3 regions of the Pilosibacter sp. NGB245 genome follow, and region 2 is predicted to be linked to each of the others. Evidence: predicted binding sites of a transcription regulator. Region 2 holds the regulator's gene; each other region holds the start of a gene.

What was found. Region 2 encodes Rex, which represses fermentation and respiration genes when NADH is low (regulators of the CRP and FNR family bind a similar motif). Its sites were predicted from a motif close to ATTGTTAANNNNTTAACAAT; they were not measured.
Region 1: gap (type I glyceraldehyde-3-phosphate dehydrogenase) is a predicted target of Rex. The motif match lies at 2,195-2,214, and genes of this name have one in related genera.
Region 3: ACXMYH_RS12420 (acyl-CoA dehydrogenase) is a predicted target of Rex. The motif match lies at 2,142-2,161, and genes of this name have one in related genera.

The regions. Positions count from the first base shown of each region.
Region 1 covers NZ_CM171584.1:2,448,039-2,455,731, forward strand. The annotation lists gene ACXMYH_RS11050 (phosphoglycerate kinase) at 1-1,026, opposite strand, end outside; gene gap (type I glyceraldehyde-3-phosphate dehydrogenase) at 1,123-2,142, opposite strand; gene ACXMYH_RS11060 (ATP-binding protein) at 2,656-4,275, shown strand; gene ACXMYH_RS11065 (response regulator) at 4,263-4,949, shown strand; gene ACXMYH_RS11070 (sodium/glutamate symporter) at 5,283-6,533, shown strand; gene ACXMYH_RS11075 (sodium/glutamate symporter) at 6,954-7,693, shown strand, end outside.
Region 2 covers NZ_CM171584.1:1,483,039-1,490,731, forward strand. The annotation lists gene ACXMYH_RS06775 (MATE family efflux transporter) at 1-908, shown strand, start outside; gene ACXMYH_RS06780 (DUF554 domain-containing protein) at 1,304-2,026, shown strand; gene abc-f (ribosomal protection-like ABC-F family protein) at 2,233-4,215, shown strand; gene ACXMYH_RS06790 (redox-sensing transcriptional repressor Rex) at 4,477-5,169, shown strand; gene acpS (holo-ACP synthase) at 5,187-5,531, shown strand; gene ACXMYH_RS06800 (NAD(P)H-hydrate dehydratase) at 5,528-7,111, shown strand; gene alr (alanine racemase) at 7,101-7,693, shown strand, end outside.
Region 3 covers NZ_CM171584.1:2,785,063-2,792,755, forward strand. The annotation lists gene ACXMYH_RS12410 (electron transfer flavoprotein subunit alpha/FixB family protein) at 1-13, opposite strand, end outside; gene ACXMYH_RS12415 (electron transfer flavoprotein subunit beta/FixA family protein) at 44-829, opposite strand; gene ACXMYH_RS12420 (acyl-CoA dehydrogenase) at 884-2,035, opposite strand; gene ACXMYH_RS12425 (3-hydroxyacyl-CoA dehydrogenase NAD-binding domain-containing protein) at 2,254-3,093, opposite strand; gene ACXMYH_RS12430 (enoyl-CoA hydratase-related protein) at 3,163-3,939, opposite strand; gene ACXMYH_RS12435 (acetyl-CoA C-acetyltransferase) at 3,981-5,165, opposite strand; gene ACXMYH_RS12440 (butyryl-CoA:acetate CoA-transferase) at 5,548-6,891, shown strand; gene ACXMYH_RS12445 (hypothetical protein) at 6,924-7,025, opposite strand; gene ACXMYH_RS12450 (LysR family transcriptional regulator) at 7,386-7,693, opposite strand, start outside.

The DNA of each region.
Region 1 (7,693 bases), 960 kb from region 2:
AGCAAGTGTCGGGTTCTCGAATACGCCCATCGGTCCGTTCCATACAACGGTCTTTGCGTTCTTCACTGCGTCCGCGTAGATCTTGCAGGTCTCAGGTCCGATGTCAACGCCCTCTTTGTCAGCCGGGATCGCATCTACGGAAACATACTCAACCTCGACCGGAGCATCGATCGGGTTCGGGAACTCAGAGACAACCGTCGTATCAACCGGAAGAAGAAGCTTCTTACCAAGCTTTGCTGCCTTATCCATCATCTCTTTGCAGTAATCGATCTTTGTATCGTCAACTAAGGACTTACCGATCTCCTTGCCCTGTGCCTTTAAGAAGGTGTAAGCCATACCGCCGCCAATGATAAGAGTATCGCACTTCTCAAGGAGGTTGGAGATTACATTTAACTTATCAGCAACTTTCGCGCCGCCGAGGATCGCAACGAACGGGCGAACCGGATTCTCAACCGCGTTTCCAAGGAAAGCGATCTCTTTCTCCATCAGGTAGCCGACTACGTTGGAGCCGCCCTTTGCGGAGATGAACTTTGTAACGCCAGCTACAGAAGCATGTGCTCTGTGGGAGGAACCGAATGCGTCGCATACATAGTCGTCTGCAAGGTCAGCCAGCTCTTTGCTGAACTGTTCGCCGTTCTTTGTCTCCTCAGCTCCGCGGAAACGGGTGTTCTGAAGAAGAACGACATCTCCCTCTTTCATTGCGTTCACAGCCTTTGTTGCAGCTTCGCCGGTTACGTTGTAATCGGATACGAAAACAACTTCTTTTCCGAGTTTCTCAGAAAGGCTCTTTGCAACCGGAGCCAGGGATTCTCCCTCGTTCGGGCCATTTTTTACTTTTCCAAGGTGAGAGCAAAGAATCACTTTGCCGCCATCGTTGATCAGCTTCTGGATTGTCGGAAGAGCCGCGTTGATACGTGTCTCGTCTGTGATCTTACCGTCCTTTAACGGTACGTTGAAATCGCAGCGGACCAGCACTCTCTTTCCCTTTACGTTGATATCATCAACTGTTTTCTTATTTAAAGACATGTTGGAATTCCTCCTTTTTATAAATCGAAAAAAGGATCCGGTCCTCATCAGACCGGACCCTTTGCTGAGTCTATTTTCTTCGATAACTGCTCGAAATTAAGCGTTTAACAGTTTTCCGAAGTGCTTGATGGTACGAACCATCTGGCTTGTGTAGGAGTTCTCGTTGTCGTACCAGGATACAACCTGAACCTCAGATGTGTTCTCGTCGATCGGGAGAACCATTGTCTGTGTTGCATCGAAGAGAGAACCGTATCTCATACCAACGATATCGCTGGAAACGATCTCATCTGTGTTGTAGCCGAAGGACTCGTTGGAAGCTGCCTTCATTGCTGCGTTGATGGATTCCTTTGTCGGCTGGCCCTTAACAACAGCTGTTAAGATTGTTGTGGAACCTGTCGGTGTAGGAACACGCTGAGCAGAACCGATGAGCTTGCCGTTTAATTCCGGAATTACAAGACCGATTGCCTTTGCAGCACCTGTGCTGTTCGGAACGATGTTGATCGCTGCAGCACGGCTTCTTCTCTTGTCGCCCTTTCTCTGCGGTCCGTCAAGTGTCATCTGGTCGCCTGTGTAAGCGTGAATTGTGCACATGATACCGGACTGGATCGGGTAAGCATCGTTTAATGCTTTTGCCATCGGAGCGAGGCAGTTTGTTGTACAGGAAGCAGCGGAGATGATGTGGTCATCTTTGCTTAATGTCTCGTGGTTTACGTTGTAAACGATCGTCGGAAGATCGTTTCCTGCCGGAGCGGAAATGATAACGTGCTTAGCGCCTGCATCGATATGAGCCTGTGCTTTTGCTTTGGATGTGTAGAAGCCTGTACACTCAAGAACAACGTCTACACCGATCTCGCCCCACGGAAGCTCTGCTGCGTTTGCTTTCGCGTAGATCTTGATCTCTTTGCCATCAACTGTGATGGAATCTTCACCGTAAGATACGGTATCTGCAAGAGCGTATCTGCCCTGTGTGGAGTCATATTTTAAAAGGTGTGCGAGCATCTCCGGAGAGGTTAAGTCGTTGATCGCAACGATCTCGAATCCCTCTGCGCCAAACATCTGTCTGAATGCAAGACGGCCAATACGGCCAAAACCATTAATCGCAACTTTAACTGCCATTTTTCTTTTCCTCCTAGAAAATGATGTGATTGTTCACGTTGAACAGTCATGGATTGTTAAATAATAATCAACCTTAAGGTTATTGTACCCAATTCCTATAGAAATAGCAAGTCCTTTTTGAAATCTTTTCCTAAATAAAACCGTCCCAAAGCCGCCTAACCTTCCCTCATCATCCCACCATCCTCCAGCCCGCCTGTAAGACTTCAAACAAAATCGCCCCCTCCCGGACTCTTCTCTTCTTCCCTCTCAGAAAAAATTACTTTGCATGCCAGCAAACCCTTTTCTTAATCCCGCCAATCCCCCAACCAGCCGGTGAGAGTTCGACTGGATGTGCCTGATCCCGGGAGCTGGCTTCCTCCCGGCATCCCCAGCACATCCAGTCGAACTCTCACCGGCCCGCCAACAACCTAATTTTGCAACACAATTTTCTTTCTCTCCCCTCTTGCATCTCCCCCTCATTTTCTATATACTAAGTGATAAATATTTTCCATCCCACTCCCGGAGGACCCACATATGATACAGAAATTCCGAAAACTATCCCTGGAGAGTCAGCTCTTTTTAAGCTTCATGGCAGTATCCATCTGTCTTCTGCTCCTCTCCCTAAGTATCACCCTGTTCTCGACGATCACACGCCAGCGACAGGAGATCGATAAAAATATCAGTGCGCTCGCCTCCTACATCGCGTCGATGGACAACGTGATCTCCATGCTGGAAAACGGATATCCGGATGACTCTGCTATTGAAGAGCTGGATTCCCTGTCCGAAAACTTTTCCGACCTCAACGTCATCGCCGTCTACAACACCAACGGTCTCCGCTTTTATCACACGAACCGTCAGGAGACCGGCGAGACCTTCGTCGGCGGCGAGGAAGAAGCGATCTTAAAAGGAAGCCAGCCCTACATCACGACCGGCTACGGCACCCACGGAACACAGCGGCGCGCCTTCCATGCGGTCCTCAGTAAGGACGGGCACATCATCGGCTTTATCATGGCATCCGTCTTCAACACGTATATCTTCGAGCAGATGCAAACGCTCTTTCCTACCTATTTACTGGCCGCAATGGTCATGCTGGTGGTCAGTGTCCTTCTGTCGCACGGACTCGTATCGCTCCTGCGCGATTCCCTGATGGGCCATCATCCGACCGAGCTTCTTGATCTCTATCTCCGCCAGGATGTCGTTCTGAATGCATTGGAGGAAGGTCTGATCGCAACCGATTCGAATGGCGTGATTGCCTATGCAAACCAGGCGGCAAGACAGCTCTTTCAGCTGCCGCAGCCGGCGGGCACTGAAGGCTGCCATTTTAAGGACCTCTTTCCTGCCTCCCAGGCAGACCGCGTCCTGACTTCCGGAGTTCCATCCTACCACCGGGCCTGCACCAACGGGAACCACAGACTTCTCGTGAGCGAAGTTCCCGTCAACTCCCAGACAGGTTCCCATGCCGTCCTGACCATCATCAATGACCAGACCGATATGGAAACCGTCATGGATGAGCTCACCGGAGCAAAGGCGATGCTGGACACACTGAGGGCTTTTAACCATGAATTTTTAAATAAACTTCATGTCATCCTCGGCTACCTCCAGACAGGTCAGACAGAGGAATCCATCAAATTCATCATCAACAGCAACCTCGTCTCCAGCCAGTCGATCCGGCAGACAGCCGACTGCATCCGCGTATCAAAGATCTGCGCCCTGGTCATCGGAAAGATGATGCACGCCGCAGAACTCGGGATCCTGCTCACGGTATCCCCCGACAGCCGGTGTCTTGAGAAAGATCTGCTGCTGCCGATGGAAGATTACATCACGATCATCGGAAACCTTCTCGAAAACGCGATTGAGGAGCTTTCCAACGGGGAGCATGAGATCAAAGAGATCACGCTTGGACTCTACTGCGATCCGGACTGCAACATCATCACTTGTGAGGACACCGGCGGCGGGATCCGGCCGGATCTGATCGACCGGATCTATGAGCGTGGAGTCTCATCCAAAGGCGAAAACCGCGGAACCGGACTTTTCCTGATCAAACAACTTGTCGAAGAATCGCACGGGGATATCTCCATCGAAACAGAAGAAGGAGAAGGAACCTGCTTTACCATTACATTTACCGGAAAGGAGAAACCATCATGTACCATGTAATCATCATTGAAGACGACCCGATGGTCGCATCCATCAATAAACAATATATCGAAGTCAGTACCAACTTCCGTGTAGAACATCTCTTCAAAAACGGAGCGGAGGCTCTGCCCTATATCAAAACAAAGCCTGTTGATCTCGTGATCCTCGATTACTATACGCCAGTCATGAACGGCGGTGAATTCCTCGACGCGCTCCATGCGGCAGGACTCACCCCGTATGTGATCATGGTCACCTCCGCGAATGACACGGATATCATCCGCTCGCTCTTAAACCGCGGCGTCACGGATTATCTTGTAAAACCGTTTGAATATACACGTTTTAAGGCGGCTCTTGACCGTTTTGCGGAGATGAAGAAGTACCTGGAAGATTCCCATGCCAATCTGGACCAGCACGCCATCGACCGTCTGGTTTCCGGAAGCGAGCCCACAACAGAGGCAAAACCGACGCTGGCAAAGGGATTGAACGAGACTACCCTCAATATGGTCCGGGAATATCTGATGGCAAATCCTGACGGCTTCTTCACCAGCGAACAGATCGCTGAGCAGATCCATCTCTCCCGCATTACGATCCGGCGATATATGAATTATATGGTGGACACCGGAGAGATCATCAGCACCATCGACTATAAGACGGGAGGACGCCCTTCCATCAAATACGGATTCGGGAAAAAATAATAAACAGGCATTTCTTAAGACTCCGCACGGATCTGATCCGGCGGAGTCTTCTGTTCAGAGCGTGGCGAACGAAAGTGATTTTTCCGGTTACGATAATTACATAATTCGTTAGATACTTACATAAATTGACATTATATACAAAATATTTTATTCTTTTTATAAAGTTTTTACACTTTTTCCACCAAAATAAGCGGGGTATAAACGGTGGAAGCTGTTTTTTTACTGTGAGCAGTTTTTAAAAATACAGAAACTGAAAGATCTCAGCAACGCAAAAGGTAAAAACGACTGTAACTGATGCAAGACAGTTACCAAAAAAGGATTGGAGGATTTTTTATGGAAAGTATCATCAGCTATTTCGGCACCTACACACCAGCTGCCGATGGCGCAATCGCAAATTTTAAATTTGAGTATTTATGTACTCTCGGCTTTGCAGCAATCGTAATCTTCCTCGGACGCGCGATCGTCGCACATTCCGCGGCATTAAGAAAATACGCGATTCCTGCTCCGGTCGTTTCCGGTATCATCTTTTCACTTCTGATTTCCGCGATCAAGATGACCGGCACAGTCAGTATCAGTTTTGACGCAAAGGTCATGAAAGATCTCTGTCAGAACCTCTTCTTCCTCTGCGTGGGCTTCGGCTTCAGCGCAAAGATGTTAAGACATGCCGGCGGAAAGCTCTGCGTCATGATCGCATTTGCTGCCTGCCTCCTGATCACCTGTCAGGATGTTCTTGGTGTTGCGATCGCTCACCTGATCAACTTAAATCCGCTCCTCGCTCTCCAGTGTTCTTCCGCAGCGATGTCCGGTGGTGTTGGTACCGCATCTGCCTTTGGTCCGATCTTCGAGGGCTGGGGCGCACAGGATGCTACAACGATCGGTGTTGCGGCAGGTACTCTTGGTAACGTTATGGGCTCCCTCATCGGTGGTCCGGTTGCGGCTTTCCTGATCGCAAAGCACGGTTTAAAGGCTGACCCGAACGATAAGCCGGAAGCAAAGGCAACCGGCAAGACACCGGAGCTTGACAACACAAAGATGATCATGATGTTCGCAATGTGCTTACTTCTCGCAGCTCTCGGTATGCCGATCTACTGCTTACTCGACAATATCCCGATGATCGAGATGCCGAAATTCATCGGCTGCCTCTTCGCTGGTGCCATCGCAAGAAACGTCATGGAAGCAGCAAACATCAAGTTCTATGTTCCGGAGGTTGACGCCATCGAGCATATGTTCCTGGAGCTTTACCTTGCACTTGTTCTTATGACAACAGACTTCACAAAGCTTGCCCCGGTTGCAGGCCAGATGGGTATCATCCTCGTGGCACAGGCGATCCTCATGGCTCTGTTCGGTATCTTCGTATCCTTCAATCTCTTCGGTCGTGACTACGGCGCAGCTGTTATGACAGCCGGCAACATCGGTTGGGGCTGCGGTTCCGGTCCGAATGCCGTTGCGAACGAGAAAGCCGTTATGGATCAGTACGGATGGCACAACATCGCATGGGTTCTTTACCCGTCCTTCGCGGTTATCATCGATGATATCTACAACCCGATCTTCCTTTCCATCTTTGGTGGATTATTCAAAGGCTGATCGGAAACATAAGGTTTTCACGAATTATACAGAACCTCCCTTAAAAATCCCTCAGGAGAGCTCCCCACTCTCCCGGGGGATTTTTTACGACTTATTTCTTACTGTCAAGTCTTTCTCCGTTAAGTATCTGTTCATCTTTATTGTTTCTCTGCATCTGTTTTTGTAAGTTTTTTACTGTAATTTTATAACTTTAGTTACTTTTGTCGGTTAATAGTTTCGAAAAATTGCAAATATTTTTATAATATTTTATACTTTTTTCATAAATTTTAGCAACGGTCCTTCCTGATTTTCAAGTTACTAAAGTTTTATCTTCCGGGTGATCCGACCGTTTCCTCTGTGGGGAGACAGAAAACCTTCCGGTCTCAGAAGCGGACGGAATGATATGACCCGGAAAGCCAAAAAAGGATTGGAGGAACTCTTATGGAAAGTATCATCAGTTATTTCGGCACCTACAAACCGGCAGCCGACGGAGCAGTCGCCTCTTTCAAGTTTGAGTACCTGTGTACTCTCGGTTTCGCGGCCATCGTGATCTTCCTCGGCAGGGCCATCGTTGCCCGTTCTGAGACGCTCAGAAAATACGCGATTCCGGCGCCTGTTATTTCCGGTCTGATCTTCTCGATCATCGTATCCTGCATCAAGGGGGCAGGAATCGTCGGAATCTCCTTCGACGCGACGATCATGAAGGATCTCTGCCAGAACTTATTCTTCCTCTGCGTGGGCTTCGGCTTCAGCGCAAAGATGTTAAGACATGCGGGCGGAAAACTCTGTGCCCTGATCGCATTCGCTGCATGCCTCCTGATCACCTGCCAGGACCTTTTAGGTTATGCCCTGAGCCAGCTGATCGGCATGCATCCGCTCCTGGCCCTTCAGTGCTCTTCCGCAGCCATGTCCGGCGGCGTTGGTACTGCTTCTGCATTTGGCCCGATCTTTGAAGAGTGGGGCGCTGCAGACGCTACCGTTGTCGGTGTTGCGGCAGGTACCATGGGAAACATCATGGGCTCCCTCATCGGCGGCCCGGTCGCTGCTTTTCTGATCGCAAAGCACGGCTTAAAAGCTGATCCGAACGACAAGCCGGAAGCACACGCAACCGGTAAAGTTCCGGAACTCGACAACACAAGAATGATCATGATGTTTGCATTATGTCTTCTTCTCGCAGCACT
Region 2 (7,693 bases):
TCTTTCTTTACAATATGAGCAGTGCGATCTTAAGGGCTGTGGGCGACACGAAGCGCCCGTTAAATTTCCTGATCATCAGCAGCTGTTTAAATATCGCTCTGGATATTCTCTTTGTTGCGAAATTTGGCTGGGGGATCAGCGGTGTCGCGATCGCTACGGTGATCGCCGAGGCAGTTTCCGCTGCTCTTGCGTGCTCGACTCTTATGAGGACGAAGGAAGCACATCACCTTGTTCTTCGGGACCTTCACATCAATAAATCCTGCCTCGGCGAGATCTTCCGGATCGGTCTTCCGGCGGGAGTCCAGCAGGGACTCACTGCGTTTTCCAACGCGCTTGTGCAGTCGTATGTAAATGGACTTGGCTCTTCTGTCATCATGGCGGGCTGGAGCTGCCACTCAAAGATCGACCAGTTCGCAATCCTGCCTGCCCAGAGTATGGGACAGGCCGCGACAACGTTCGTGGGACAGAATCTCGGAGCAAAGAATGTGAAGCGTGCGAGAGACGGCGTCAAACAGGCAGTGTTCATGGGTGTGGGCGTGCTGATCTGCATCTCCGGCGCGATGGCAATTTCCGCAAGATCCCTGGTATCCCTTTTCAACCAGGATCCGGATGTGCTGCACTATGGAACCTTATTTATCCTGATGACGGTCCCGTTCCGCTTCTGCAGTTCCTTCAACCAGATCCTTGCGGGTTCCTTGAGAGGATCCGGGGATGCAAAGGGACCGATGTGCATCATGCTCTTCAGCTTCGTTGTCTGCAGACAGATCTATCTCTTCTTCGTGACAAAGATCGCATTCAACGAGTATACGGTCGGAATGGGATATCCGGTCGGCTGGATCGTATGCGCGATCCTTTCCTTCCTGTATTACAGAAGGAGCAGATGGGAAGAAAAGGTAAAAGAAGATTAAAAAATCAGTACAAACGCAGAAAACGACCTCTGTGTCAGGATCCTGATGAAAATCATAAGGGCTTGACCTGAGGTCGTTTTAAATAATGGGTGGAATTTCCAGTTGTTTTGCTATGAACAGGCAGGGAAAGTGGGACGAATCGCCTTTCCATTGCCGGTGTCATTCGTCTGGCAGAATGTCGGGGAATGCCGAGACCGGAAAACTTGGAGATAGACGAAAATATGATTTTGTGCTATACTTCAATTTGCATGTATACAGGCGATCACGAGCGCAGGAGAGGGAAAAAGCCTGCAGATTGCCGGAAAACAGCAAATGCAGATTACGATCACCGGATAAGCAGCCAAAAGTGTGAAAACTTCGGATCGTGATATCATGACAGAAGAAAAGAGACAACTATGTTCGGACTTGGAACGATCATCAACGTCACTGCGATCGTCGCGGGCGGCGTGATGGGGTTATTATTTGGAAAGAAACTGACGGAGCGTTATCAGAGCAACCTGATGATGGCGTCGGCGCTCTGCGTATTGTTTATCGGAGTCTCCGGCTGTATGGAGCAGATGTTAAAACTGACGGAAAACGGGCTTTCTTCATCGGGATCCATGATGATGATCGCCTGTTTTGCTGTCGGGGCTCTTCTCGGCGAGTGGATCGATCTCGACACGAAGATGGAACGGTTCGGGGAATGGCTGAAGGAGAAGACGAAAAGTGACGGCGACAATGCGTTCGTGGATGCATTTGTGACGGCTTCCCTGACCGTCTGTATCGGAGCGATGGCGGTCGTCGGATCGATCCGGGACGGAATTTACGGCGACTATTCGATTCTCACGGCAAAAGCTGTTCTCGACATGATCATCGTCGCGATCATGACGGCGTCCATGGGAAAAGGCTGTATTTTCTCGGCGATCCCGGTCGGGATGTTCCAGGGGGCGATGACGCTCCTTGCGAAGGTGATCGAGCCGTTCCTGACGGATGAGGGACTGGCGGACATGTCCCTGACAGGATCGGTCCTGATCTTCTGCGTCGGAGTGAACCTGATCTGGGGAAAAAAGATCAAGGTGGCGAACCTGCTGCCGGTCATGTTTCTTGCGGCGGTGTGGCCGTATTTCCCGTGGGCGTAACGCAGAAGTTGAGAAAAGGCAGAAATTCTGTGAAAAAGAGTAATCCTTTTTTCAGGACAACAATGAAAAGATTAACGACGGATTTTTATGCATGACGGTGCAGGAACGGAACCGTTGTGCGAGGAAGAAAAACGTCGTCTGGAAAAATACAGAAGCCGTATGAACGAAGGAAATAGCGGCTGTACAACAAGAAACAGGAGGATTTTATGATATTATCCTGCAGCAATATCTGCAAATCGTTCGGAAGCGACGATATTATCAAGAACGCTTCCTTTCATATTGAAGATCATGAAAAAGCGGCGATCGTCGGCATCAACGGCGCCGGAAAATCAACATTGTTAAAGATCATCGTGGGTGAGCTGGCACCGGATTCCGGCGAGGTCGTGCTGGGAAGCGGAAAGACACTTGGATATCTCGCACAGAATCAGGATCTTTTAAGCCACCGGACGATCTATGAGGAGATGCTCGATGCGAAAAAGTCGGTCATCGAGATGGAAAACCGGCTGAGAGATCTGGAAAATTCGATGAAAACGGCCTCCGGGGAAGCGCTGGAGACCATGATGAACCAGTACAGCCGCTTGAGCCACGAATTTGAGCTCATCAACGGCTATGCCTGGAAGAGTGAGATCGTCGGAGTCTTAAAGGGACTCGGATTTACGGAGGAAGAGTTTTCCAAACAGATCTCCACACTGTCCGGCGGACAGAAGACAAGAGTTTCTCTGGGTAAACTTCTTCTCACAAATCCGGACATCATTCTCCTCGATGAGCCGACGAACCACCTGGATATGTCCTCCATCGCATGGCTGGAGACATATCTCTTAAATTACCGCGGTGCGGTCCTGATCGTTGCCCATGACCGGTATTTCCTCGATAAGATCGTAACAAAGGTCATCGAGCTGGACAACGGACATGCGATCGTGTACTCCGGAAACTATACGGCCTACAGTGAGAAGCGGGCGCAGATGCGCGCGATCCAGATGAAGGCGTACTTAAACCAGCAGCAGGAGATCAAACATCAGGAAGCGGTCATCGAGAAATTGAAGTCCTTCAATCGGGAAAAGTCCATCAAGCGGGCGGAGAGCCGCGAAAAGATGCTCGATAAGATCGAGGTCCTGGAAAAGCCGTCGGAGGTCAACGATGCAATGGACATCCGCCTGGAGCCGAATATCCTGAGCGGAAATGATGTACTGACGGTCAACGGACTTGCGAAGTCCTTTGGCTCCCAGACCTTGTTTACGGACCTCAGCTTTGATGTCAAGCGCGGCGAGCGCGTGGCGATTATCGGGGATAACGGAACGGGAAAGACGACGATCTTAAAGATTATCAATGGTCTTGTCGAGCCGGATGCCGGTGAGATCATTCTGGGTTCCAGAGTCCACATCGGCTATTATGATCAGGATCATCAGGTCCTGCACATGGAAAAGACGCTGTTTGAGGAGATCTCCGACGCATATCCGGGAATGTCCAACACACAGATCAGAAGTACGCTGGCGGCGTTCCTGTTCACCGGGGATGACGTGTTTAAACGGATCGGGGATCTGAGCGGCGGTGAGAGAGGACGTGTGTCGCTTGCAAAGCTCATGCTCTCCGAGGCGAACTTCCTGATCCTCGATGAGCCGACAAACCATCTGGATATCACATCGAAGGAGATTCTGGAGAACGCGCTGAGCCACTACGGCGGAACTGTGCTCTATGTCTCCCATGACCGTTATTTTATCAACAAGACCGCGACGAGGATCCTGGATCTCACCGGAAAGCGGATGATGAATTATATCGGAAATTACGATTATTATCTGGAAAAACATGACGCGATGATGACGGCCCATTTCGGAAACGAGGCGCCGGAGAGTGCCGGCGGGATCGTCGGATTCGGCGCGTCGAAGACAGGAGCGGCGGCGGAGACTGCCGGAAAGGCTGTGGAGAATCCGGCAGCGGATGCCGGCGGAAAGCTCGACTGGAAGGCTCAGAAGGAAGAACAGGCCCGCCAGAGAAAACGCCAGAACGATTTAAAGAAGGTCGAGGATGAGATCCACAAGCTGGAGACAAGAGACGGGGAGATCGACGGCCTCCTCTGCGATGAGAGCGTATTCTCCGACGTTGCGAAACTCATGGAGTTAAACAAGGAAAAAGAGGAGATCGCAGGAAAACTGGAAGTTCTCTATGAAAAGTGGGAAGAACTTGCAGAATGATCATGACTGTCTAACAGCCCGCGCTGCAAAAGGGGCAGGCTTTTATACAGAGTGAGCTCTCGGCCCTGTGGGAATGCAGGATTGAATGCTTACGAATACAGACATACTCAAAGGAAAATGCTTCGTCCGGTCTGGGGAGATTTCGGGCGGGGCATTTTTCCGTCTGGGCAGTTTGCGCATTTTACTGACAAAGATTTGACAAATAATATAGATATAGGTATAATAAAAGACAGCGTTATACTGAGAAGGTGGAACTAGAAAATGACAGACGAGAGACAGATCTCAAAGGCGGTAATCTCAAGACTTCCGCGTTATTACAGATATCTGGGCGAACTGATGGAGGAGGGGATCGAGAGGATCTCTTCCAACGAACTGAGTGCCAGAATGAAGGTGACAGCGTCCCAGATCCGTCAGGATCTTAACAATTTCGGCGGCTTTGGACAGCAGGGATACGGATACAATGTGAAATATCTCTACACCGAGATCGCGAGGATCCTGGGGATCGACAGACAGCACAACCTCATTATCATCGGTGCCGGAAACTTAGGTCAGGCGATCGCCAACTATACAAATTTTGAGAAGCGCGGCTTTATGATCAAGGGAATGTTCGATATCAACCCGCGCCTGATCGGTCTTGTGGTCCGCGGAGTCGAGATCCGCGGGATCGATGACCTGGAGCAGTTTATTGTCGACAATGAAGTACAGATCGCGGCTCTCACGATCCCGAAGTCCAAAGCACCGGAGATCGCGGAGCGCCTGGTAAAAGCCGGGATCAAGGCGATCTGGAATTTTGCCCATACAGACTTAAATGTGCCGGATGATGTAGTCGTTGAGAATGTACATCTTTCCGAGAGCCTAATGCGTCTTTCCTACCGTGTCTGCAGCATGCAGGATGAGCGGGAGCGGAAAGCAAAGGAAAAAGCAGAACAGACGGGAACCAATGAGACATGTTGATTGGAGTTGGCTGTGATTTGATCGAAATTGAGCGTGTGAAAAAAGCCTGTGAAAAAGAGGCTTTTTTGACGCGTATCTATACCGAGCGCGAGCGCCGGCAGGCAAAGGGTGATCCCCGGGTCCTTGCCGGCACTTTTGCGGTTAAAGAAGCAGTAGCGAAGGTGTTTGGAACGGGATTCCGGGACTTTATGCCGGTCCATGTGGAGGTCTTAAGGGACCCGCTTGGAAAGCCGTATGTCGAACTTCATGCGGGAGCAGAGATGAAGGCGGAGGAGCTCGGGATCAGGACGATTCAAGTGTCGATCTCTGACACGAAGGACCATGCGATGGCGTTTGCCGTCGGAGAGGGGGATGCCGGATGAAAGCAGTTCTGAGCGGAAAAGAAATGAAAGCGTTTGACACCAGGTCCATCAGGGGGTACGGGATCCCGTCCCTGGTGCTGATGGAGCGGGCGGCTCTTGCCGTTGCGGAGAAAGCGGAAGAGATCCTTAAGAGAGAACAGGCAGAGACAGTCTGGTCCGTCTGCGGTTTTGGAAATAACGGGGCAGACGGAGTGGCCGCCGCCAGGATGCTGTTCTTAAAGGGATATGATGTGAAGATCCTGTTCCCGGGACGGGACGGAAAAGGGAGCGAAGAGCTGGAAGCCCAGTTAAATATCGTGAAAAGGCTGGGGATCCCGGTGATGACGGCGGAAGAACTGCCGGATGCAGAAGAAAAACGATCCCCGGCGCATCCGTTTGCAAAGACGGTGACAAAGGCGAACGCATGCCGCGGCGTGATCCTCGATGCGGTCTTCGGGATCGGTCTTTCGAGAAATGTGGAAGGTGCATACAAAAAGCTCATTGACTGGATCAACCGCAATGAGGATATGAAGACGATCGCTGTGGACATTCCCTCCGGCATCAGCTCCGACACAGGAGAAGTCATGGGGGACGCGGTCCGCGCGGATGTGACGGTCACTTTCGGAATGAAAAAGCTCGGACAGGTTCTGTTCCCGGGAAGAGAATACTGCGGAGAGCTTCTGGTCAGGGACGTCGGTTTTGTGCCGGAGAGCAGCGCGGAGCAGGAAAAACACGTGCAGATGCTGGATCGGGAAGATCTTTTGAGGATCCCGGAAAGGACGCCGGATTCCAACAAGGGAACATACGGAAAAGTCCTCGTGATGGCGGGGGCAAAGAACATGGCGGGAGCAGCCTGCCTCTCCGCGAGAGCGGCATACCGGATGGGAGCCGGACTCGTGAAGATCTTTACACCGGAGGAAAACAGGATCATCGTCCAGGAAAAACTCCCGGAGGCGATCCTTTCCAGTTACGATGCGAGAGAAGCCGGAAAAGATCCGGAGAGCTTTGCGAGAAAGATCGCAAGGGAGACGGAATGGGCGGATGTGATCGTTCTGGGGCCGGGGATCGGCATGGAGGATCATGCGCGGCTCATGGTGGAAAACGTCTTAAAGGACGCGTATGTGCCGATCATTCTTGACGCGGACGCGCTGAATCTCGCCGCGGAGTACCGGGAACTCACCGGTTATTTTACAGAAAATATCATCGTGACGCCGCATATGAAGGAAATGTCGCGGCTCACAGGAATTCAGATAGAGGAGATCAAGGAAAATCCGATCCGTGCAGCGAGAGAGTTTGCAGATCAGTACGGAGTGGTCTGCGTCTTAAAGGACGCGGCGACCGTGATCGCGGGAAGAGACGGAAAGACCTTTGTCAATGGAAGTGGGACGTCCGCTATGGCAAAGGGAGGTTCCGGGGATGTTCTGACCGGTGTGATTGCGGGACTGATCGCGCTGGGGCTTGAGGAGAGCGATGCGGCTTCCCTCGGAGTCTATGTGCACGGTCTGGCAGGGGAAAAGGCGGCGAAGCGCTTCGGCGTTCACGCAGTCCTTGCCGGGGAGATCGCGGATTGCCTTTCGGAGGATAGAGAAAATGAAATTTGACAGAATTTATACAGAGATCGATCTGGGTCATATAGAGGAAAACATGGAGGCGATGGAGAAAAATCTCCGCCCGGGGACAAAGATGTACGGAGTCGTGAAAACGGATGCTTACGGACACGGCGCCGTTCCGGTCGCGAAGACGATTGACCGCTTTGTATGCGGATATGCGGTCGCGACCGTTGAGGAAGGTGTGCAGCTGCGGAAACACGGGATCACGAAGGAGATCCTGATCCTCGGTCCGGTCGCTGCTCCGAGATACGAGGAGTGCATCCGGCAGGAGCTCTGCATGCCGGTCTTTGAACTGGATAAGGCAGAGGGAATGTCAGAAGCTGCAGAAAAGCTGGAAAAGACAGCCCACGTCCATATCGCGGTGGATACCGGAATGAGCCGGATCGGACTCAGACCGGACACGGCGTCCGTGGAGATGGTAAAAAAGATCGCGGCGCTTCCGGGAGTGAAGATCGACGGCATGTTCACGCATTTTGCGAGAGCGGATGAGGCGGATAAGACTGGTGCGAGACAGCAGTATGATCGGTTTAAGAACTTCTGCGATGCTGTGAAGGCAGCAGGCGTGGAGGTTCC
Region 3 (7,693 bases), 1.3 Mb from region 2:
CTGCTAAATTCATCACTTTTCACCACACTTTTCTTTTTTTGAATTAAAGTACATGTTTCTCAGTAAGTTTCTCAACAATGTAATTTGCAGCTGCGGACGGATCAAGGTTTGTCTCCTTAACGCCTGCACCCTTTCTTACTTTGTCGGAAGCCTTAGCGATCTGAGTCGGGGATCCCTTAAGACCAAGGTTGGAATCAAGGACATCTTTCAGATCTTTTCTGCCCCAAACGGTGATCTCTTTCTTGTATGCATCGAAGATTCCGCCCGGAGTCATGTAACGCGGCTCATTTAATTCAGAAAGTGCTGTAATTAAGCACGGCATTTTAGCCTTTAACATCATGTATCTATCATCGAACTGACGCTTAACGATTACGGAATCGCCATCGATCTCGATGCCCTCAGCATAGCTGATTACCGGAAGACCAAGGTGCTCAGAGATCTGCGGACCTACCTGAGCTGTATCACCATCGATAGCCTGACGGCCTGTGATGATGAGGTCATAGTCAAGGTTTCTTAAAGCACCAGCGATTGTCTGGGATGTAGCCCATGTATCAGCACCGCCGAGAACACGGTCTGTAACAAGGATACCGTTATCAGCGCCCATAGCCATAGCCTCACGAAGAACTTCCTCAGCCTTCGGAAGACCCATTGTAACTACTGTAACTTCTGCACCATACTGATCTTTTAAGCGAAGAGCTGCCTCCAGACCAGCTTTATCATCCGGGTTCATGATTGTGAGCATAGCTGCTCTGTCAAGTGTTCCATCCGGTTTGAACTTTACGCCGCCCTTAGTATCCGGCACCTGTTTTACACAAACAACGATTTTCACTGTATTTCACTCCTTATTTTCATTTATAGTTATGATCTTCCAGCTGTTAAATTATTATTTTAACAGTGCGCCGGAGATAACCATTCTCTGAACTTCACTTGTTCCTTCGTAGATCTCGGTGATCTTAGCATCACGCATCATACGCTCTACGTCGTACTCTCTGATGTAACCATAACCACCATGGAGCTGTACAGCCTTTGTTGTTACTTCCATAGCAACCTCTGCTGCATACAGTTTAGCCATTGCTGCCTCTACGCCGTAGGACTTCTGAGTAGCCTTAGCCATTGCTGCACGGTAAACCATCATCTGAGCAGCTTTTACCTTTGTTGCCATATCAGCAAGCTGGAACTGTGTGTTCTGGAACTGACCGATTGTGCGGCCGAACTGCTTTCTCTCTTTTACGTAAGCAACTGTTCTGTCAAGAGCGCCCTCTGCAAGACCAAGAGCCTGAGCAGCGATACCGATACGTCCGCCGTCAAGAGTATGCATAGCGATCTTGAAGCCCTCACCCTTCTTACCTAAGAGGTTGTCCTTCGGGATGCGGCAGTCTGTGAAAATAAGTTCATATGTTGCAGATCCGCGGATACCCATCTTCTTCTCTTTTGTACCAAAAGTGAAGCCCGGTGTACCTTTCTCTACGATAAATGCGGAAATCTCTTTCTGCATTTTGCCACGTTTCTCAACAGTGCCTGTTACAGCGATAACGATGTATGTATCAGCATACTTACCGTTAGTGATGAAGCACTTGGAACCGTTTAATACCCACTCGTCGCCGTCTAAAACAGCTTTTGTCTGCTGACCCTGAGCGTCTGTACCAGCGCCCGGCTCAGTTAAACCGAATGCGCCTAACTTCTCGCCTTTTGCAAGCGGAACGAGGAATTTCTGCTTCTGCTCTTCTGTTCCGAATGTCATGATCGGATCCATGCAAAGGGATGTATGTGCGGAAACGATAACGCCTGTAGTACCGCAAACTTTGGAAAGCTCCTCAACGCACATAGCGTATGTAAGCGGATCACAGCCCTGTCCACCATACTCCTTCGGTACCGGAATACCGAGGAAACCGTTTTTAGCCATCTTCTCTACGGTTTCAACCGGGAATCTCTCTTCCTCATCAACCTCCTGAGCAAGGGGTTTGACTTCCTTCTCGGCGAAATCATGGAACAGTGTTCTCGCCATCTCATGCTCTTTACCTAATGTAAAATCCATGTTTTTAGTTCCTCCTTGTGAATTGTATCATGTATAACATGGGGAAATGTGGATGCTTCACTCCCCCGATGTACCTAATTTAGTACATGCCTTTTCATTATAACATATTGTGAAAAAATAAACAATCGTAATAAAAAAATAATTCGAAATTTACTCTTCTGTTATAAAAGGCATATTGCCTGACGGGATAAGATCACCGTCAGGCAACCCTTACATTATTATTTGCTGTAATCGTAGAAGCCCTTGCCGGTCTTTCTTCCAAGAAGGCCGCCGCGAACCATCTTCTTAAGAAGCGGATGCGGACGATACTTCGGATCGCCTGTCTCTGTCTCAAGAACGTTCATGATTGCAAGAACAACATCAAGACCGATCAGATCACCGAGAGCTAACGGTCCCATCGGATGGTTAGCGCCGAGCTTCATAGCGGTATCGATACCCTCCACGGAAGCAACGCCATCAGCGTAAATGCCGACTGCTTCGTTGACCATCGGAATAAGAATTCTGTTTACAACGAAACCAGCAGCCTCTTCTACCTGTACCGGAGTCTTGCCGATCTCCTCGGAGATCTTCTTAACTGCTTCAACATCTTCCGGTTTTGTGTTTAAACCAGCAATAACCTCAACCAGCTTCATAACCGGAGCCGGGTTGAAGAAATGCATACCGATTACATGTCTCTCAACTGCGCCGCCAATCTCTGTGATGGAAAGGGAAGAAGTGTTTGTAGCAAAGATACAGCTCGGTTTGCAGATTGCGTCGAGCTCTTTGAATGTCTGCTTCTTGATCTCCATGTTCTCGATTGCAGCCTCAACAACGAGGTCGCAGTCACCACAGATATCTTTTACGCCTGTTGTGATCTTGTTCAGGATCTTGTCAGCCTCTTCCTGAGTCATTTTGCCTTTTGCGATTCTCTTCTCGAATCCAGCGGCAATTTTCTTCTTTCCGTTCGCTGCAAATGTCTCATTGATGTCGCAGAGCATTACCTCATAGCCTTCTGTCTGTGCGAATGCCTGTGCAATACCGGAACCCATGGTTCCAGCGCCGATAATACCAACTTTCATGATTTTATCTCCTTTATGCAAACATATGATGTAGACTTACTGATCGCTGTTCAGACTGAACAGTTCCATTTATTTGTTTTTGAAGCCGTCCACTTTTCTCTTTTCGAGGAACGCCTTCATTCCTTCCTTCTGGTCCTCGGTCTCGAAGCACTCGGAGAAATATTTCTCTTCGATGGAGATTGCGTGGTCAAGGTCGGAAAGATAACCATCTGTCAGGGACTCCTTGGAATTTCTGACAGCAATCGGTGCGTTGGAGGCGATCTTCTTTGCCAGCTTCATAACTGTCGGCATAAGTTCTTCCTTCGCACATACACCGTTTACAAGACCGATCCGGTATGCCTCGTCCGCTTTGATATTGACAGCAGCATATACCATTTCCTTTGCTTTTCCGGTTCCGATCAGTCTTGCGAGACGCTGGGTTCCGCCGAATCCCGGAGTGATGCCAAGACCAACCTCCGGCTGTCCGAACATAGCGTTTTCGGAGCAGTAACGGATATCGCAGCTCATTGCAAGCTCATTTCCACCGCCAAGCGCAAAACCGTTGACAGCAGCAATCGACGGGATCGGAAGTGTCTCCAGCTTACGGAAAACATCGTTTCCTGCTTTACTGAATTCACGTGCTTCCTGTACAGTCATTGTACTCATTGCAGCAATGTCCGCACCGGCAACAAAGGATTTCTCACCTGCGCCGGTCACAACCAGCACTCTTGTTGTACCAAGATCGATGCTGTCAAGAACAGCGTCAAGATCCTGGATAACCTCTGTATTTAAAGCATTTAATGCTTCCGGACGGTTGATGGTGATAACACCAATAAAACCGTCCTGCTCATATTTTACAAAACCCATATCGTCGTTCTCCTCAGATTTTGTCTATGTCCCAGATCAGATTAGTCTCTCTCTACGATTGTAGCACAGCCCATTCCGCCGCCGATGCAAAGAGTTGCAAGACCCTTCTTAGCATCTGCCTTCTCCATCTCATGAAGAAGTGTAACGAGAATACGGCATCCGGAAGCTCCTACCGGGTGTCCGAGAGCGATCGCGCCGCCGTTCGGGTTTAACTTGTTAAGGTCAAAGCCAAGCTCCTTACCTACTGCTACAGACTGTGCAGCGAATGCCTCATTAGCCTCGATGATATCGAAGTCTTTGATCTCCATGCCTGTTCTCTTAAGAACTTTTCTTGTAGCTGCAACCGGTCCGATACCCATGATCTTCGGATCTACGCCGCCGAGAGCACCGGCAACCCATGTAGCCATCGGCTTAACACCGAGCTCTTTAGCTTTCTCTTCGCTCATAACAACAACTGCTGCTGCACCGTCGTTGATTCCTGAAGAATTACCAGCTGTAACTAAGCCGCCGTCTTTCTTGAATGCCGGTTTTAACTTACCGAGAGTCTCAACCGTTGTTCCGTGACGCGGGCCTTCATCTGTATCTACGATAACTGTCTCTTTTTTCTTCTTGACTTCTACCGGAACGATCTCGTCCTTGAATGCGCCGGACTTCTGAGCAGCCTCTGCCTTCTGCTGGCTTACTGCAGCGAACTTGTCCAGTTCTTCTCTTGTAAGACCCCACTGATCGCAGATGTTCTCAGCTGTGATACCCATGTGGTAGTTGTTGAATGCATCCCAGAGAGCATCGTTAACCATTGTATCAACTAATGTAGCATTGCCCATACGGTATCCGTAACGGCCCTTCATCATAGCATACGGAGCCATGGACATGTTCTCCATACCACCTGCAACAACGATATCAGCGTCACCGGAAAGGATCATCTCAGCAGCCATGTTGACAGCCTCAAGACCGGAACCGCATACAACATTGATCGTAACAGCCGGAACCTCGATCGGGAGACCAGCTTTTAATGTAGCCTGACGTGCTACGTTCTGTCCCTGACCAGCCTGGATTACGCAGCCCATGTAAACCTGGTCAACAGCTTCCGGAGCAACTCCTGCTCTCTTTAAAGCCTCTTTGATTACGATTGCGCCAAGTTCCGGAGCCGGTACTGTGCTTAATTCGCCACCCATTGTTCCGATTGCCGTACGGCATGCACCTGCAAGTACAACTTTCTTTGCCATTTTCTTTTCCTCCTCATCATACCGCTGCCAAGCTCTACACCATATATTTTTCCATAAGCAAGGCAGTATATTATGTATAACTAATCATATCACCAAACCGTTTTGCTGTCAAATCATTATCAAAAGCTTTTTATATATTTTTTCTAAACAAATTAGGAACTTTACTCTTCATTTCGTACAAAAGTTACTTTTATGCTCTGACGCGTCACTTTCTGTTTTTGTCATGTTTTACCATTTCTTTCTATTCCTTTTTCACCGGATTTCTTGACCTTGCCGGCAGATAATGATAAAATAATGTCAGAGTTTAGCCCCGGATCCTATGATCCCGGCAAAGTTCTGAGATGCAGTAATATTTTTATGGTTACAAAGAGAGGGTATTAAAATGGATTTCAAACAGATGTATCAGGAAAAGCTGGTTTCCGCTGAGAAAGCAGCTTCCGTTATCAAATCCGGTGACTGGGTCGATTACGGCTGGACAACAGCAACTCCGATCGCAGTCGATAAGGAAATCGCAAAAAGACTTCCGGAATTAACTGACGTAAACTTCCGCGGCGGTATCTTAATGTGGGTACCGGAGATCTTCAAGATCGAGAACCCGGCTGAACATATGACATGGAACTCCTGGCATATGAGCGGGATCGAGAGAAAAGCGATCGCACAGGGCTTCTGCTACTACGCTCCGCTCCGTTACTCCGAGCTTCCGAGATATTACAGAGAATCCCAGAACAAGCCGGATGTCGCTGTCTTCCAGGTTTCCCCGATGGACGAGCACGGCTTCTTCAACTTCGGACCGAACGCATCCCATATGGCTGCTGTCTGCGAGACCTCCAAGGTCGTTATCGTGGAAGTAAATGAAAATATGCCGGTATGCTTCGGCGGTACTGAGGAAGGTGTTCATATCTCCCACGTTGACATGATCGTAGAAGGTGACAACCCGGCGATCGCTGAGATGGGCGGCGCTGCAGCTGCAAGCGATGTCGATGAAGCAGTTGCAAAGCTGATCCTTGAGGAGATCCCGGACGGAGCATGCTTACAGCTCGGTATCGGCGGAATGCCGAACGCAGTCGGTGCTCTGATCGCAAAATCCGACTTAAAGGATCTCGGTGTGCACACAGAGATGTACGTTGACGCTTTCGTTGATATCGCAAACGCAGGAAAGATCACCGGCGCGAGAAAGAATATCGACAAAGGCCGTCAGGTTTATGCATTCGGCGCAGGTACAAAGAAATTATACGACTACTTAAATAAGAATCCGGAGTGCATGTCCGCACCGGTCGACTACACAAACGATGTCCGCACGATTGCGTCTCTCGACAACTTCATGTCCATCAACAACGCAGTTGACCTTGACCTCTTTGGCCAGGTAAATGCTGAGTCCGCAGGAATCAAGCACATCAGCGGAGCCGGCGGACAGCTCGACTTCGTTCTGGGCGCTTATCTTTCCAAGGGCGGAAAGAGCTTCATCTGCTGCTCTTCTACCTTCAAGAAGAAAGACGGCACCTTAGAGTCCAGGATCGTTCCGACTCTGGCTCCTGGCTCCATCGTTACCGATACCCGTGCGAATATCCACTATCTCGTTACTGAGTACGGTAAAGTAAACTTAAAAGGTCTCTCCACATGGCAGAAGACTGAAGCTATCATCTCCGTAGCACATCCGCAGTTCCGCGACCAGCTGATCGCAGAGGCTGAAAAGATGCATATCTGGAGAGCAAGCAACAAGAGATAGTATTTTCCCGTTTTTTCAGGAGAGCTTTCATTTTAGGAAGGCTCTCCTTCTTCTTTCTTTGTCTCGCCCTCTGCTTTTTCCGTTGAATGAAGATTAAACTGTTTGATCCGGCGTGTCGCGATCGGACCGCCGATCGCACATCCGGCAACAAGTCCGAAGGTTGCAGATGCGATCGCAAAGCTTCACATTTTTGTATCATAAGCCAATCTCCTGCTACACTATTTTCAGATATGTATTTTGCGTATCACTTGTGTCCATTTTTTTTACAGAAAGTTCCATCGGAATTTCCTGTAAACAAGTGAAAACACGCTTCGCGAGTTTCCCCTTGTTATCGCGACAGTCGCCAAGGTCTCGCGCAAGCGCGGACTTTGGCGACTGTCCGCAAAAAAGCAGCAGCATTTTCTGACATTCTCTCCAGAAAATGCTGCTGCTTTTTATTTCTGCAAATGATCTCTTTCTCTAAACGATCCGCTAAATCTGAATTTTTTCTCCACTCACAGATTCAGGATCGGCTCCATCAGCGTGATCCCGCTTTCCCCGGCTAATTTCTGCCTGCAGATCTCGAGAAGATGTTCCTGATATGGAGATTCATCCCCTGCCCGGTACAGATAGTACAGGGTCCGGTTCGGGAGCTCCACATCCAGTTCATGGATGGAAACCGGGGTGCTTTTTAAGATGCTCTTTGCAACCGACACAGGTAGAAACGCCCAGTTGTCACCATTCTGCGTAAAGTACTGTAAAAAGCCCATTTCATCGAGATAGACACTCGGGACGGCCGCACTACTGAAATAGTAGTTGTGCC